Regions from separate parts of the Streptomyces sp. CA-250714 genome, predicted to be linked through region 2. Evidence: riboswitches for the same ligand, from Rfam matches in the RefSeq annotation. Region 2 holds a riboswitch; the other holds the start of a gene.
The links. Region 2 has a riboswitch for cobalamin ahead of ACQEU8_RS31140 (CbtB domain-containing protein). Riboswitches for the same ligand answer to the same signal wherever they lie in the genome.

Region 1: another riboswitch for cobalamin. It lies ahead of metE (5-methyltetrahydropteroyltriglutamate--homocysteine S-methyltransferase); the one in region 2 lies ahead of ACQEU8_RS31140 (CbtB domain-containing protein).

The regions. Positions count from the first base shown of each region.
Region 1 is NZ_JBNJMI010000001.1:1,356,968-1,362,313, forward strand. It holds gene ACQEU8_RS06105 (MFS transporter) at 1-92, opposite strand, end outside; gene ACQEU8_RS06110 (tyrosine-protein phosphatase) at 424-1,233, shown strand; cobalamin riboswitch at 1,494-1,713, shown strand; gene metE (5-methyltetrahydropteroyltriglutamate--homocysteine S-methyltransferase) at 1,870-4,215, shown strand; gene ACQEU8_RS06120 (aspartate aminotransferase family protein) at 4,257-5,346, opposite strand, start outside.
Region 2 is NZ_JBNJMI010000002.1:2,735,783-2,741,128, forward strand. It holds gene ACQEU8_RS31130 (galactose oxidase-like domain-containing protein) at 1-340, shown strand, start outside; gene ACQEU8_RS31135 (glycoside hydrolase family 6 protein) at 451-1,518, opposite strand; cobalamin riboswitch at 1,708-1,829, shown strand; gene ACQEU8_RS31140 (CbtB domain-containing protein) at 1,857-2,090, shown strand; gene ACQEU8_RS31145 (CbtA family protein) at 2,111-2,935, shown strand; gene ACQEU8_RS31150 (HAD-IIA family hydrolase) at 3,089-3,868, opposite strand; gene ACQEU8_RS31155 (Gfo/Idh/MocA family oxidoreductase) at 4,234-5,310, shown strand.

The sequences.
Region 1 (5,346 bases), on a different contig from region 2:
CCCGTGACCTCGTAGGTGAACAGGCTCAACGCGATCAGATTGAGAAAGTTGCCATAGACGGACACCGCATACGCGCCCACAAGAGCGCGCACACGCCAATGCAGATGACTCAATCCAGACTCCTCGTAGGTAAGGCATGAGCCAGATACACGGCAGTGCACAGGGAGTTGGGCGATACGCGGAGGCTACCGCGAGCACGGCGTTCCGCCGCCGAAGCTCATGAAAATTGTTCACATCCGAACCACTGCGCCTTGGGGCTCGCGAGGGTGGCTGTACGGCTACCGCTCGGCGCGACGTACGGACGGATCACACCCAGCACCGTCGTCACCCTGAGCCACCGGAAGGCTACGATCCGGTGCACGCATCCAAGGGCTGATCGCCTCAGGCATCCATGCCTTATGGTCGGACGGACGGTCGTCGCAGATGCTAGGAGCGCGCGTGAGTGTGGAGTCCGCCGATACGGTGCTGACCGGGGTACGGAATTTCCGGGACGTCGGGGGCCTGCCGACGGTGGACGGGCGCCGGGTGCGGCGCGGGGTGCTCTTCCGCAGCGGACACCTGGCACACGCCACACCTGAGGACGCCGCCTTCCTCGGCGAGCTCGGGCTGCACACGGTCTTCGACTTCCGCAACTCCGCGGATCAGGCCCTCGACGGCCCCGACATCGAGCTGCCGGGCGTCCGCAACGTCAACCTTCCGCTGTCCGACCCGGCCGACGGCGCCGAGTTCTGGCGGCTGGTGCGGGACGGCGAGCTGGACCAGCTGCGGGCGATCCTCGGCGACGGCCTCGCCGCCCAGCGGATGACCGACTCCTACCGCACCATGATCCGCGAGCGTACGGCCGAGCACAGCCGCATCCTGCACGCGCTCGCCGAGGACAGCGTACCCGCGCTGATGCACTGCGCGGCGGGCAAGGACCGGGCGGGCCTGTCGATCGCCGTCACGCTGCTGGCGCTCGGCGTCGAGCGGGCCGCCATCGAGGAGGACTACCTCCAGTCCAACCAGCCGCACCGGCGCTACAAGATCTACCGCAGCAGCAAGTCCAGGGCCGGAATGTCCCCGGAAGTCCTGGAACTGCTCGCCCCCCTCTTCGACGCCCGCGCCGCCTACCTCGACGCGGCCTTCGCCACCATCGACGAAACCTGGGGCGACACGGACACCTACTTGACGGAGGCCCTAAAACTCTCCCCGGCCACCCGCACCCGGTTGCAGTCCCGCCTGCTGGAACCCTGAGCCCTCCGCTTGTGGGCATCTGTCCCTCCCCCAGCCTCCGGCCGGGGGTACCCCCAGGGCGGGACGGGTGGGCACAAGCGGGCCGCACCCGCGCGACGGCCGCACCCCGCACCCCGCAGTGGGCGCCCCTCAGGTGCGGCCCGGTGGCCGGTGGCTGCGCTTGCCCACCCTGCGCCCCTGGCGCAGACTGCCCAAGCACAGCGGGGGGCGCCCTCGCAAACAGGCAACGCGGGCCAGCCCTCCCGCGACGGCCTCCCAGCTATGCTGGGCCCGCAGCTGGTTCGCCCCGCCGGCCAGGCGGGAGGCGTCGTAAGAGGGAACCCGGTGTGAATCCGGGACTGCCCCGCAGCGGTGAGCGGGAACGACCGCCGTCACACGCACTGGACCCACGGTCCGGGAAGCGACGGCCAGTAGGTGCCCGCCGGGAGACCGGCAGGCGCGCCCGCGAGTCCGAAGACCTGCCCGCTGCCCGTACGCGTCCACACGCGTACGGTCCTCCCGGAGACCTCGAGGGCGGGTCGGAGAACACAGCGCACAGCGGCGGCGCCGGCCACGCGTCCGCCCGTGCAGCCACCCCTTCGCGTCCTCGTCCCGTGCTTCCGGGAGCGCTGGAGACATCTCGCGAAGGAGAGTTGCGTGACAGCGACAGCAGCGAACCCGGCCACCACTCCCCCACCCGCGCCGGTACGCGCCACGGTGCACGGCTATCCCCGCCAGGGGCCGAACCGTGAGCTGAAGAAGGCCGTCGAGGGCTACTGGAAGGGCCGCGTCACCGCCGACGCCCTCCGTGCGACGGCCGCCGAGTTGCGCCGCGCCAACTGGCAGCAGCTGGCGGAGGCGGGCATCCACGAGGTGCCCACCGGGGACTTCTCGTACTACGACCACGTCCTGGACACCACCGTCATGGTCGGCGCCGTCCCCGAGCGGCACCGGGCAGCGGTCGCGGCGGACCCGCTGGACGGGTACTTCGCCATGGCCCGCGGCACCCAGGAGGCCGCGCCGCTGGAGATGACCAAGTGGTTCGACACCAACTACCACTACCTGGTGCCCGAGCTCGGACCTGACACCGTCTTCCGGGCGGACGCGAGCAAGCAGACGGCCGAGCTGAAGGAAGCCCTCGCACTGGGCCTGAAGGGCGCCAGGCCGGTGCTCGTCGGACCCGTGACCTACCTCCTGCTGGCCAAGCCGGCGCCGGGCGTCGCCCCCGATTTCGAGCCGCTGACGCTGCTGGAGCGGCTGCTGCCCGTCTACGCGGAGGTGCTCGCGGACCTGCGCGCGGCGGGCGCCCAGTGGGTGCAGCTGGACGAGCCCGCGCTGGTGCAGGACCGTACGCCTGCCGAGCTGGAGGCGGCGGCACAGGCGTACCGTGCGCTGGGCACCCTCCCCGACCGGCCCCGGCTGCTGGTCGCCTCCTACTTCGACCGGCTCGGCGAGGCACTGCCCGTGCTGGCGAAGGCTCCCGTGGAGGGCCTCGCCCTCGACTTCACGGGACGGGCCGCTGGCAATCTGGACGCGCTCGCCGCCGTCGGCGGGCTGACCGGAAAGCGGCTGGTCGCGGGCGTGGTCGACGGCCGTAACGTGTGGATCAACGACTACGAGCGGTCCATCGCCACCCTCGCCACCCTGCTGGGCCTCGCGGCGCGGGTGGATGTGGCGACGTCCTGCTCGCTGCTGCATGTGCCGCTGGACGCCCGTGCCGAGCGCCATATCGACCCGCAGGTCGCCCGCTGGCTGGCGTTCGCGCGGCAGAAGGCAGCGGAGACCGTCACTCTGGCGCGCGGTCTGTCCGAGGGGACCGGCGCCATCAGTGCCGAGCTGGCCGCCAACCGTGCCGATCTGACCTCCCGCACGGCCTCGCCGCTCACCCACGACAAGGCGGTACGGGCCCGCTCCGCCGCCGTCACCGACGCGGACACCCGCCGTCCGCTGCCGTACGGGCAGCGCACCGCGGCGCAGCGCACACGGCTGGGTCTGCCGCCGCTGCCGACCACCACCATCGGTTCGTTCCCGCAGACGACCGAGCTGCGTACCGCCCGGGCCGACCTACGGGCCGGCCGGATCGACGAGGCGGGGTACGAGGAGCGGATCGCGGCCGAGATCCGCGAGGTGATCGGCTTCCAGGAGCGCGCCGGACTCGACGTACTGGTGCACGGTGAGCCCGAACGCAACGACATGGTGCAGTACTTCGCCGAACAGCTCACCGGCTACCTCGCCACCCGGCACGGCTGGGTGCAGTCGTACGGCACCCGCTATGTGCGCCCGCCGATCCTCGCGGGCGATGTCGCACGCCCGCGCCCGATGTCGGTCCGCTGGACGCGGTACGCCCAGTCGCTGACCTCCCGCCCGGTCAAGGGCATGCTCACCGGTCCGGTGACCATGCTCGCCTGGTCGTTCGTACGGGACGACCAGCCGGTGTCCGAGACGGCACGCCAGGTGGCCCTCGCGCTGCGGGACGAGGTGTGCGAGCTGGAGGCCGCGGGCACCGCCGTCATCCAGGTCGACGAGCCGGCGCTGCGCGAGACGCTGCCGCTGCGCGCCGCCGACCGGCCCGAATATCTGGCATGGGCGACCGCCGCGTTCCGGCTCACCACCAGCGGGGTACGCCCGGACACCCAGATCCACACCCATATGTGCTACGCGGAGTTCGGCGACATCATCGGCGCGATAGACGAGCTGGACGCCGATGTCATCAGCCTGGAGGCGGCCCGCTCCCATATGCAGGTCGCGGACGAACTGGCCGGCCACGGCTACCCCCGTGAGGCGGGTCCCGGCGTGTACGACATCCACTCACCGCGGGTCCCGGGAGCCGATGAAATGGCGGCACTCCTCCGCAAGGGCCTGGAGGCCATCCCAGCCGAACGGCTCTGGGTCAACCCTGACTGCGGCCTGAAGACCCGCGGCTGGACCGAAACCAGGGCCTCACTGGAAAACCTGGTGGCCGCGGCCCGCACGGTACGGAGGGAACTGCTCCGCCAGAGCTGATCGTTGAACGGGGCTGCCCTGCGCAGACAGGGCAGCCCCCCTCAGCGATGGGCCACCGCCTGTCGGACCAACGTGCGCCCGAAGTCCCACATGAGCCCGCCTCCACTGTGCGCATCGTCCATGACCTGGGTGAACGCGTCGACGAAGCGCTCCACTTCCTCCTCGCCGATCACCAGCGGGGGGATCAGCTTGATGACCTCCAGATGGTCCCCGGAGACCTGGGTGAGGATGCGGTGCTTCTGCAAGAGAGGGACCACCACCATCTGCGCGAACAACCCCTTGCGCGCTGCCTGGAGCATCGTCCAGCGGCTGCGCAGCTTCAGCGACCGGGGCTTGCCGAACTCGATGCCGATCATCAGCCCCCGGCCACGCACCTCGTGCAGCAGCTCGTACTTGTCCACCAGCGCCTCCAGCCGGCTGCGCAGCAGATCGCCGGTGCGGCGGGCGTTCTCGGTGAGGCGTTCGTCGTCCATGACGGCGAGGGTGGCCAGTCCCGCCGCCATGGCCTGCGCGTTGGAGCCGAAGCTGGCGGAGTGGACCAGCACCCGGTCCATCGAGGAGTAGACCTTCTTGAAGATCCACTCCTTGCCGAGCGTCGCACCGACCGGGACGTAGCCGCCGGAGAGAGACTTGGCCACACACACCAGGTCGGGATCCACGTCCTTCTCGTGCTGGTAGGCGAAGAAGTCGCCGGTGCGGCCCAGCCCCGTCTGCACCTCGTCGGCGATCAGCAGCGCCCCGTACCGGTGCAACAGCTCCCGCGCCGCGCGCAGATAGCCGGGCGGAGCCGCGTGCACGCCCTTGCCCTGGACGGGCTCGACGACCAGCGCGGCCACGTCCTTCGTGCGCAACTCCCGCTCCAGCGCGGCCAGATCGCCAAGCGGGACGGGAGTATCGGGCAGCAAGGGCGCGAAGCCGTCACGGAATCCGTCCTCGCCGTTGACGGAGAGCGAGCCGGTGGTCAGCCCGTGGAAGGCGTGTGCGCAGTACAGCACCCTGGGCCTGCCGGTGGCACAGCGGGCGAACTTCAGCGCGGTCTCCACGGCCTCCGTTCCGCTGTTGCCGAAGAAGACCCGGTCGAGCCCGGGCGCGTACGAAAGCAGCTTCTCGGCCAGCAGCCCGGGCAGCGGC
Region 2 (5,346 bases):
GCGGAAGGCGGGCGGCAGCCCTCGGACGCTGGCGCCCGGCGCGCGTATCTCCTTCAAGAGCAAGGACGCCGCCTCACTGAAGAAGCTCCGACTGGTGCGGCCCGGCTCCTTCACTCACGTCACGAACGTGGAGCAGTCGTCGGTGGCGCTGAAGATGAAGAAGTCGCCTGACGGGACGGTGACCACGACCATCCCGGACGATCCGTCACTGGTGACGCCGGGCTGGTGGATGGTCTTCGGCGTGGACGGGAACGGTGTCCCGTCGAAGGCCCAGTGGGTCAAGGTGAACGTCGACCCCGGTGCGGCCCATCCCCCGGTGACTGCGGGGAACCCGAAGTAGGGGGGACGCGCCCCGTAAGGGGCGCGGGGAACTGCGCGAGCAACGACAACGCACCCGCAGCCTGCAACCGACAGCCAGGGGCAGCCCCTCCCCAGAACAGGGCGGGAGGGCTACCCCTTGGCGTTGCGGGCCAGTTCCAACGCGTAGGACGGCCACCAAGTACCCGGCGCAGGACCCCCACGGCACTGGCCGTCCGACTCCCCGGGGCGCTTGATCCACAGGTAGGCGTCCACCGCCTTGTTCCCCGTCCTGGTGGTGGGCGCCTCGCCCAGCGCCCGCCCGGGCGGGTTGCACCAGCTCTCCTGCCCGCCACCGCGCAGCGGCCCGTTTCCGTTCCTGCTGGTGTCGACGACGAACGGCTTGTCGCCGACCATCGCGGACAGCCGCTTGCCGTACGCGACGTTCGAGGCGGTCGTCTGGAAGTTGGAGACGTTCAGCGCGAACCCGTCGGCCGCGCCGATCCCCGCCCGGTTGAGCGGTTCGACCAGCCCGCCCGGATCGCGGACCCAGTCCGGATTGCCGGCGTCCAGATAGACCTTCGTACGGGGGAGTTTCCCGAGCCGGCTGACGGCGTCGTGGAGGAGCTGGTAACGCTCCTCGCGCTGCTGCGGCGCGGCGCAGTCGCCGGAGACCGTGTGCGCCAGGGCGTCCGGCTCCACGATCACCGTGGCCGTCCGGTTCCCGATGCCCTCCGCGACGCCGTCCAGCCAACTGCGGTACGCCGCCGAGTCCTTCGCGCCGCCCTTGCTGTACTGGCCGCAGTCGCGGTGCGGGATGTTGTAGAGGACGAGCAGCGCGGCGCGGTCCGCGGCGGCAGCGGCCTTGGTGACGCGGGCGGTGTGGCCACGGGGGTCCTTCGCGTCGATCCACTCCGCCACCGGCTGCCGGGCGATCTTCGCGAGCTGCCTGGCCCGTGCGGAACTCCCGTCCTTCGCATAGGCACGGGCCTGCCGCGCGGCGCTGCCCTGGGGGTTCACCCAGTACGGGGCAACGGACTTGGGGCGCTGCCGCACCGTCGAATCCGGCTGCTCACCGTCGTCCGAACCGCCGCCCGACGACGAGCAGCCGGCCAGCAGCAGGGCCGCTGCCAGGGCGCTGCCCGCCACGTTCCGGGCGCGGGCGCGCACCGTATGCGCCGTACGCAGGTGTCGTGCGCCGTCTTTGGCGCTGCCGTACATCCATTCCCCCTCGGCTGTGCTCCGGCCGCCGACGGACCAGCGACCGGCCGTCGGCCGGACCCCTGACGGGCCACAACGTCGCCCATCGTGTCACAGGGCCCGTACCGCACGGCCGGGTTCCGCACCCGGTGTGACGGAGTCCTTATTGACAGTGCCCATGTCAGGCTGGGAGCCTCCCGGACGGCACACTTCCATATTGAGGCGACAGAGCGCAGGAACCCGGTGCGACTCCGGGACGGTCCCGCCACTGTGTCCGCAGCCGCCCCCGACGGCTGCGGGAGTCAGGAACTGACCTGTCGCTTCTCCACCGATGGGGCGTGGAAACCCCAGGAGGAGGCATGCGGATGTCCCCGCACACCGTCGGCACGACCGTCGCATCCGAGAGCGCCGCCGCACACCCGGCGACTGTCAGGACCCGCGACTGGCTCATCGTCGCCGCCGCCGCGATCGTCGCACTGATCGCGCTGTACGCCGTCTTCGTCGACAACGGCAATCTCGTCTCGGCCACCGGCTCCTACCTCCACGAGTTCTCACACGACGGCCGTCATCTGTTCGGCGCCCCCTGCCACTGACCGATCGGGGGTCGCTCGACATGTCCGTCTCCGCACAGCCAACTCCCTATCCCCTGCTGCCCCTTCTCGGCCGCGGCCTCGCGGCCGGCGGGATCGCGGGACTGGCCACGGGGCTGTTCTCGCTGCTGCTCGCCGAACCCGTGATGGACCGCGCCATCCGGCTGGAGGAGAAACGCTCGGCGGCGGAAGCCGCCGCGCACAGCCACGCGGGTCACGGTGGGCACAGCCATGCCGCCGAGGCCGAAGAGCTGTTCAGCCGGGGCACCCAGCACTTCGGGCTGGTGGTCACCGCCGTGGTGGCGGGGCTGGCGATCGGGGTGTTCTTCACCCTCGCCTATGCCCTCGTCAACCGCTCCGCCGCCCGCGACGACGGCCGCGGCTGGCAGCGCGCCATGGGCCTGGCCGGTGCGGGATTCCTCGCGCTGTCCCTGCTCCCGGCGCTGCGCTACCCCGCCAACCCGCCTGGGGTCGGTGACGGCGGCACCGTCACCGAACGGCAGGGCCTGTGGCTGGCCGCGCTGGTCATCGGCGTACTGGGAATGGTGCTGGCGCACCAGGTGCACCAGCGGCTCGGACAGGCCGGGCACGGCCTTCCGGTACGCCAGTTGGGGGCCGCGGCAGCCGTCGTCGCCACCTTGGCGGCGCTCTTCCTGCTGCCGGACAACCCGGACCCGGTCCCGGTTCCGGCCGCCCTGCTGTGGGACTTCCGAGTGCTCTCGCTGGGCGGGCACCTGGTCCTGTGGACCGTACTGGGCGCCGTGTTCGCGGCCCCGGCGCTGCGCCGGCAGCGGCCCTCCGACCGGGAGGGGCAGCCCGAGCCGGCGACGGCTTCGGCGGCCTCCTGAAGTCGGAAGCCTGCACCGGGACGCCGGGCGGGGGCCGCGCCGCCGCCTCCGCCCGAGCATCCGGCCTCGGCCCGGCTTCGGCCCAGCCGCAGAACCGTGCGGCCCCCGCTTCGGGCCCGCCCCGCCGCGGATCCGGTTGTGGACCTCCGCGCCTCAGATCCGGTCGACGAGGTCCGCGATCGAGTCGACGACGCTGGAGGGGCGGTAGGGGTAGCGCTCGATCTCGTCGGGGCGGGTCAGCCCTGTCAGCACCAGGAAGGTCTCCAGACCGGCCTCCATACCGGCACGGACATCGGTGTCCATCCGGTCGCCGATCATGGCGCTGGTCTCGGAGTGGGCGCCGATCGCGTTGAGCCCGGCGCGCATCATCAGCGGGTTGGGCTTGCCGACGAAGTAGGGGTGCTGGCCTGTGGCCTTGGTGATGAGGGCCGCGACCGAGCCGGTGGCGGGCAGCGCACCCTCGGCCGAGGGGCCGGTCTCGTCGGGGTTGGTGGCGATGAAGCGCGCGCCGTCGTTGATGAGCCTGATGGCCCGGGTCAGCGCCTCGAAGCTGTAGGTGCGGGTCTCGCCGAGGACGACGTAGTCGGGGTCGGCGTCGGAGAGGACGTACCCGATGTCGTGCAGGGCCGTCGTCAGCCCGGCCTCCCCGATCACATAGGCGGTGCCGCGCGGGCGCTGGTCGTCCAGGAACTGCGCGGTGGCCAGCGCGGAGGTCCAGATGTTCTCCGTCGGCACGTTCAGCCCGATACGGGACAGCCGTGCGTGCAGGTCGCGAGGGGTGTACATGGAGTTGTTGGTGAGCACCAGGAACGGCCGCCCCGACTCCTTGAGCCGCTTGATGAACGAGTCGGCGCCGGGGACGGGGATTCCCTCGTGCATCAGCACACCGTCCATGTCGGTGAGCCAGGACTCGATGGGCTTGCGCTCTGCCACGGATGGACTCCTGCCAGGTCGTGGTGGTCCGGCCGACGGGGATGTGCCGCTACGCCGAGGCACGAAACCGGCCGCCGCGCTCAGCGTAACGGCAGCAACCGGTGCTGGTCAGCCGAGACGTACGCCGCCGAGTGCGTCGGGTGCCCGGGCGCGACGGTGCGACTTGTTACCGCTCCGTAGAGCATCGTCTGCGGCAGTCGGCAGGCAGTTCCGCCGACAGAGGTTCCGCGCCGCGTTCACCTCGCCGTTGTGCCGGGGCCACAAGCGCACATCCAAATGCGGACGTTGGGCGGCAGCTCCGCGTGGGCGAGGGATGACTGGGGCGGGTGCGTGCTCCGGTGGGCGGGCTTTGCAAGGGTGGGGGCATGAACCGCATGGACACCACCGTCACGCCGCTCCGCGTCGGGCTGCTCGGCTACGGCCTGGCCGGATCGGTCTTTCACGCCCCGCTGATCGCCACCACGCCGGGGCTCGCCCTGGACACCGTCGTCACCTCGGACCCGGAGCGCCAGAAGCACGCACGGGAGGCCGGCGGCCCGGACGGTGAGGTGCGCACGGTCGCGTCGGCGGACGAACTTTTCGCGGACGCGGACAGATTCGACCTGGTGGTGGTCGCCACCCCGAACCGCACCCACGTACCGCTGGCGCACCGTGCGCTGGACGCGGGGCTGCCCGTCGTGGTGGACAAGCCGCTGGCGCCCACCGCAGCGGAGGCCCGGGAGCTGGCGGCGAAGGCCGAGTCGCGCGGGCTCCTGCTGGCGCCGTTCCAGAACCGCCGCTGGGACAACGACTTCCGTACTCTGCGCTCGCTGCTGGGCCAGGACGCGCTGGGCGATGTTTTCCGCTTCGAGTCCCGGTTCGAGCGCTGGCGGCCCCGGCTCAAGGGCGGCTGGCGCGAGTCGGGCGACCCGGAGGAAGTGGGCGGGCTCCTCTACGATCTGGGCAGCCACCTCGTCGACCAGGCACTGACCCTCTTCGGCCCGGCCGCGTCCGTCTACGCGGAGTCGGACGTACGGCGCGCGGGTGCCGAGGCAGACGACGACACCTTCATCGCCATCACCCATGAGAACGGCGTCCGCTCACACCTGTGGATGAGCGCCACGGCGGCCCAGCTGGGCCCACGCTTCCGGGTGCTGGGCAGCCGGGCCGCGTATGTGAAGTACGGCCTCGATCCGCAGGAGAACGCCCTTCGCGCGGGCGCCCGCCCCGCCGAGGGGGTTCCCTGGGGCGTGGAACCCGAGGAGTCCTGGGGGGTCCTCGGCGCCCAGGACGCCCCCGACGAACTTCGTACGGTGCCCACGTTGGACGGTGACTACCCCGCGTTCTACGACGCCGTCGCCTGTGCGCTGCGCGACGGTACGCCGCCGCCGGTCACCGCCCACGAAGCGGCGGCCACGCTTCAGGTACTGGAAACGGCACGCACGTTTGCGCAGGGCGCGTAAGCCGAAATTGCGCTTGGGCAGTCTGCGCCAGGGGTG